Regions from separate parts of the Colwellia sp. BRX10-9 genome, predicted to be linked through region 1. Evidence: predicted binding sites of a transcription regulator. Region 1 holds the regulator's gene; each other region holds the start of a gene.

Region 1 (2,211 bases):
CACTAACGTGAACAGTCGCTTCAGCAATTTGATTTGATTTTTCAACGGTGAGAACAACATGAACATTATTGATATGATCAAAATGTCGGCTTAATTTTGCCATCTTAGTCGTGACGTTTTCTCGTAAAGCTTCGGTAATGTCAACATGGTGGCCAGAAAGATTAATTTGCATAAGCTTAATTCCTCATCTTTTCGTTAAAGTAAACTTTTTCGTTGGTTAGAAGGTGGAATAGAAAGTGACTCTCGATATTTTGCTATGGTGCGTCGAGCTACATTTATCCCTTGATCGGCTAATAAATCAGCCATTTTACTATCACTAAGTGGTTTTGCTGGGATTTCGGCAGCAACAAATTTTTTGATTAATGCACGAATAGCTGTTGATGAGCATTCGCCACCGCTTTCGGTGCCAACATGGCTTGAGAAGAAAAACTTCAGTTCGAAAATTCCACGTGGCGTATGCATGTACTTTTGTGTCGTCACTCGTGAAATGGTTGATTCATGCATATCGACAGCTTCGGCAATATCATTTAAAACCATTGGACGCATGGCTTCATTACCATGTTCAAAAAAGCCAATTTGACGTTGCACAATACAGTTTGACACTTTTAATAAGGTATCATTACGGCTTTCTAAGCTTTTAATAAACCATTTAGCTTCTTGTAAATTTGAGCGAATAAATTGTGTGTCAGCTGTCGACTTCATCGAACGTGACATCGAAGCATATTGCTGATTCACCGAAAGTTTTGGCGCAGTATCAGGATTTAATTCAACCACCCAACGGCCATTTTTCTTTTCAACAGAAACATCAGGAATAACATACTGATCGTCACTCTTCATCACACTATCGCCGGGTCTAGGGTCAAGTGATTGAATAAGACGCACCACTTCGCGCAGTTGCTCTTCTTTTAGTCGAGTTTTACGCATTAATGTACGATAGTCTCGGCTACCCAGCAGATTAATATGGTCACGCAAAACTAACTTACTTTCTGCTAACCAAGGTGTAGCGGGGTCAAATTGATTAAGTTGAATGATTAAACATTCTGAAATAGAACGAGCAGCGACACCGACAGGATCAAAGAGGTTAATACGTTTTAGTACCACCTCAATTTCATCAAGCTCTACTCCTTCAATGGCAACACTTTCTAAAATGTCTTCACTAGATACCGTTAAGTAACCGGCGTCATCAACAGCATCAATAATTGCTGTCGCTATAGCGCGGTCTGTTTCGGTAAAAGGGCTTAATTCCATTTGCCAGCGCAAATGATCTTGAATGGAGTCTTGAGTCTCGCCTTGGTAAGTATAATCTTCTGAAGCTGGGCCTGAGCTTGAACTTGCTGCACCGGCCGTGTAGTTATCATCCCAAGTGGTATCCATGTTTAATTCTTCAGGGATATCGTTCTTGTCCATGGCTTCAGTGGTGGTGATTTCATCAATGGTAGGCGTAGCGTCTTCGCTACCATCAGAAGCAGGGGCTTCTTTAACATCACCAGTACCGGCAGTGTGAGCTTCTTCAAGGTTGTCAGTACTTTTATCTTCGGGATTATTTGAAGACTCATCCATTTCTAATAATGGATTACTTTCTAAGGCTTCCTGAATTTCTTGTTGAAGCTCTAACGTAGACAGTTGCAGCAATTTGATTGCTTGCTGCAATTGTGGCGTCATGGTTAATTGTTGTCCTATGCGGAGTTGTAGAGTAGGGCGCATTTAGGTCATTAACTTCCTATTATTTTTAATGGGATATTTTCGTTTTTTTCATACGAAGATACTATTCATTTACTGACTACTATAGCGTGAATTGTTCACCAAGGTATACATCTCTTACGTGTTGATTTGCAAGAATTTGATCTGCAGTACCTTCTGCAATAAGTTCACCATGACTAACAATATACGCATGTTCACATACATCGAGAGTTTCACGTACATTGTGATCAGTGATCAACACACCAATGCCACGTTCTTTTAAGTGTAGAATAATTTTTTTAATATCACCTACTGAAATTGGGTCAACACCAGCAAAAGGTTCATCTAATAAAATAAATTTTGGTTCAGCAGCTAATGCGCGAGCAATTTCTACTCGGCGGCGTTCACCACCAGATAAGCTCATGCCTAAATTATCTTTGATATGACCTATGTTGAATTCTTCAACAAGATGTTCTAATTTCTCTTCACGTTCAGCATCTGATAATTCTTTTCGTGTTTGTAAAATAGCCA
Region 2 (2,211 bases), on a different contig from region 1:
AACGTTTTGATTTAGCAGAGTCTAAGCTTAAAGAAGTAATAAACGCATACCCTAAGAATATTTCGTCACGTTTTAGGTTATCCCAACTTGCACAAAAGCAAAACAATAACCTCGAAGCACTAGCCTTATTGAAACAAATTATTGAAATTAATAGTAAGCACGGTGGTGCATTAAGTAATTTGATTACTTTATCAAAAGATAAAGAGCTAAAAGTACAAGAATACCTCTTGTCTAAGTGGACCGCAGATGAGTCAATTGAACTTTCAACTGCTTTGGCACAATCTTATGCTGCAATTAAAGAGTATGACAAATCGATTGCGTTATTAGACAAAGTCGATAACAAGCAGAGTAGCCTCCATTATATTTTGATGGGAGACATTTATTTAGACGCTCAAGATATTGTTGAAGCTGAAAAAGCTTATAGTATGGCTGTAGACAAAAATAGTGCAGATATACAAGCGATTACTAAATATGCTTTGTCACTTGAAATGCAGAAAAAATATCAAAAAGCACTAGAAGTTATTCAAAAGGGCTTAAATAATTCTAATTCAATTGGTGTATTAGAATTATTAGAAGTCAATTATTTATTATTTACCAATCAAATCGCACTCGCTGAAACTAAGTTCAACAGTTACAAGATTAAAGACAATAATCAACCCATTATATTCACTCGATTAGGTGGGCAAATTGCTTTAGCACAACAAAAATTTAATGTGGCGATTATTTACTTAGAAGAGTTAGTAAAATTAGAAAGTAATAAAAAAAATGTATTGATGCTAGCTATGGCCTATGCGGGTAGTCGTAATCTTAATGGCACTATTACAACACTGACTACTTTTCTTGAACAAGAAGATAATATTGATGTGAGAGCAAATTTGGCACAAGTATATATGTCGACAGATCTTGCTTTAGCAAAAGAGCAATATCTACTACTTGTTAAGAAGGTGCCGAATAATTATCTAATTCATAATAATTTGGCTTATGCTGCGGTTAACACTAATGATATGGATTTAGCTATTCAACATGTAAATAAAGCAGCTGAATTGGCACCACAAAATCCACAAGTTATAGATACTCTGGGCTTTGTGAGTTATATACAAAAAGACTATTCTAAAGCTCTTGGTTACTATAAACAGGCAAATGCGCTTGCACCAGATGATAAAGGTATCATAAAACATATGGCAGATTGTTTACTTAAAATGAATAGAACTGAAGAAGCCAAAGCTTTATTAACGAATGTTAATAAATAAGATGTCAGGTTTTTTTACAATCATATGTTTTTAATCTGATGGATGTAAAATAATTCTATAATAAACAAGTGTTTGAAAAGTTGGCGGGCGAATTGCATTGTAATCTGTAGAAGTTAAAACATAATTATATAACGAACAACATAAAGGTATTGATATGAAAAATTTATATAAAGGAATGGTAGCAGCAGCAATACTAGCTACAGCAAGTTTTGCGAATGCAGGGACAGTTTCTCTACCTGGTGGAGTTACATTTACTGAGTTAACCGATATTGATGCTGATCATAAGAAAGGCACATTCTCAACATCGTTTGACTTCGTACAGTGGTGGGAAGACAGCAGTAATAATGCTACTAGCCTATCAACTATGTTTGGTGGAGGTATTCCTGCTACAGATGTTAATGGTCTTACTGATTACAGCCTTACTGGCTACGGTGAATTGAATACTAACTCTGCAACAGGTTCATTTCAGTGTAATGGCTGTGAGATGACATTTACATTTGAAGGTTTAGGTTTATCTTTAACGCCTTCAGAGATTGCTAATCCAGTTTATAATGATGCTTTATTTAATCATTTTCTGGCTGGTGGTTCGCTGGCTACTTTCCCTGGTTCTGCAGAAGATAATGCTGCTGGTAACCCTTCTGCTACAATAATTACTTTCACACCAGGTCTTGATTTGGCTACCGCTAGCATGAATATTTATCTTGATAATACCCCTGATTTAGATTTAGGCCTTGATGTCGGTAATAAAACTAATGCAATGAATGGTCAAGCATGGTTAGAGTTGTCATTTACACAAGTTGATTTTGGTGTTGTTGCAAGTGCAGCTGATTTAGCTGTGGCTGGTTTGAACCGAGCTGATTCATCTTTTGGTTTGGACGTTACAGGTGGTACTGCTGCTGATAGTTTCCTACTTGCAAGAGATATTCGTAATAATCCTATCTTAACTACCTTTGTAGATATG
Region 3 (2,211 bases), on a different contig from region 1:
CATATCGAGGACCTAAAACAACAGCAGCAACCAATGCGGCAACACCACAGGTAATATGCACCACAATACCACCGGCAAAATCATAAATGCCCATTTGGCCTAACCAACCGCCGCCCCAAACCCAATGAGTTACCGGAGCATAAACCGCTAGCAACCATAAGCCACTAAAAATTAAGACTGCAGAAAACTTCATTCTTTCTGCATAAGCGCCAATAATAAGTGCTGGAGTAATAACCGCAAACGTCATTTGAAATAAAGCAAACAAGCTTTCCGGAATATCACCAACAAGGGTTTCTTTGGTTATTCCCATCATAAGTACTTTGCTAAAATCCCCTATCCACGCATTACCTTCACCAAAGGCTAAGCTATAACCGACCACAAACCAAAGTATCGAAGAAAGAGCAGCAATTGAAAAACACTGCATAAGAATAGAAAGAATATTTTTACGTCGAACTAATCCACCGTAAAATAAAGCGAGTCCGGGTAAGGTCATCATTAGGACTAGAGCCGTTGATGTGAGGATCCACGCCGTATTTGCGCCGTTCAATTCGTCATTGCTGGCAAAACTTGGCAATGCGACCGCGGACAAAAGTAAAACAAAAAGTGTTAATACTTTATTCATCGTTATGCTTGAGTGTAACTGTTTAAATAGCTTCATTATCTGTTTCACCTGTTCTGATCCTAACAATATGTTCGATGTTAGTGACAAATATCTTACCGTCACCTATTTTTCCTGTTTGTGCTGTTTCGAGAATAGTGTCGATAACACGCTCAACCATTTCATCCTTAACAGCGAGCTCAAGTTTCATTTTTGGTAAAAAATCGACAACATATTCGGCACCACGATAAAGTTCGGTATGACCTTTTTGACGGCCAAAACCATTAACTTCGCTTAACGTTAATCCTTCTAGACCTATCTCACTGAGTGCTTCACGAACATCATCGAGTTTAAAAGGTTTGATTATTGCGGTTATCAACTTCATTTGTTCACCTTTAGTGCATATTATTTAAGATTGTTTATATAAATTTATTTAAGCACCATTTGTGCCCAAAGAGACAATCAATTAAAAAACAATAAGTTAAAAAATAATAATTAATATTACACCGCTCAAATGCACCAAAATGTTACACACAAACACAACCCAAACACCATATTGGTGCGCAGATTATGACCATTAGTCAGATTTTATGTTTAAGAAAAAGTGTAAAGGGCAAAATTGAAGGTTTAGTATTAGCAAAGGTTAGAGATGGTAAATAGCGCACAAAAAAAAAGCCCTACGGGTGTAGAGCTTTTAAGCAGAGACAATAACGACTTAATCGATTAGCTGATACTGCTCGCGTAAAATATCAATAATTTCAGCTTTAGGGTTAGCAGACAAAACAATTTTTTGACCGGTAATTTTCTCAGCGATCGCTGTGTATGTTTGTGACACATCCATTAATACGGATGCCGGTAACTCATTGTTGCGAGCTAAAGCTAAGCGCTCGTCCATGCGATTTTTATTTAATAAAATATCAGCATCAGGGAAATGTGCTAAAAGTAATTGGCGGAAACCTTCTTTCGAGTTTTCAACCACTTTACCGGCACGATATTGCTCGCCATCCCAAATACGTGAAGAATCAGGCGTACCCACTTCGTCCATATAAATTAACTTGTCGTTGCCAGCTTTATCTTTTACATAGCCAAATTCAAACTTAGTATCTACAAAGATTTGGTCAAGCTTTGCCAACGCATCAGAAATAACGTCAAAACCTTCCGTTAATAATTTTTCGTATAAAGTAATATCATCAGGCGTTTTAAAATTAAAGGCTTCAAAATTATCTTCAATATTTTTGCGAGTAATATTAACATCATCAATCGCAGGAACGCCCGGAATGCCTTCTAAAATACCTTTTGTTGAAGGTGTTTGTAGAAGTTCAGGTAGCTTTGAATCTTTCAATAATCCTTCAGCTAATTCGATACCACAAAAATCACGTTCACCTTTTACGTATGAACGCCACATAGAACCGGTAATATACTGACGACAGATAGCTTCAATCATTACAGGTTTAGCTTTTTGTACGATCCAAACAAACGGATGTGGAATATCAAGAATATGACTATCGGCTAGACCTTGATCTTTAAATAATTTAAACCAATGATTTGATATAGCATTCAGTGATGCACCTTTTCCAGGTACACCTTGCATACCACCTTCGCCTTGCCAAATA

Evidence for each region. Region 1 encodes sigma-54, which starts transcription at its own class of promoters, with help from an activator protein. Its sites were predicted from a motif close to GTTGGCACGNNNNTNGNNT; they were not measured.
Region 2: H4J69_RS02125 (PEP-CTERM sorting domain-containing protein) is a predicted target of sigma-54. The motif match lies at 1,330-1,348, and genes of this name have one in related genera.
Region 3: H4J69_RS07820 (P-II family nitrogen regulator) is a predicted target of sigma-54. The motif match lies at 1,034-1,052, and genes of this name have one in related genera.

Annotation. Positions count from the first base shown of each region.
Region 1 is NZ_JACGVV010000005.1:165,805-168,015, forward strand. Features, by position in the region: gene hpf (ribosome hibernation promoting factor) at 1-172, opposite strand, end outside; gene H4J69_RS05035 (RNA polymerase factor sigma-54) at 196-1,704, opposite strand; gene lptB (LPS export ABC transporter ATP-binding protein) at 1,784-2,211, opposite strand, start outside.
Region 2 is NZ_JACGVV010000002.1:201,774-203,984, forward strand. Features, by position in the region: gene prsT (XrtA/PEP-CTERM system TPR-repeat protein PrsT) at 1-1,250, shown strand, start outside; gene H4J69_RS02125 (PEP-CTERM sorting domain-containing protein) at 1,405-2,211, shown strand, end outside.
Region 3 is NZ_JACGVV010000009.1:101,722-103,932, forward strand. Features, by position in the region: gene H4J69_RS07815 (ammonium transporter) at 1-658, opposite strand, end outside; gene H4J69_RS07820 (P-II family nitrogen regulator) at 645-983, opposite strand; gene H4J69_RS07825 (phosphoribosylaminoimidazolesuccinocarboxamide synthase) at 1,314-2,211, opposite strand, start outside.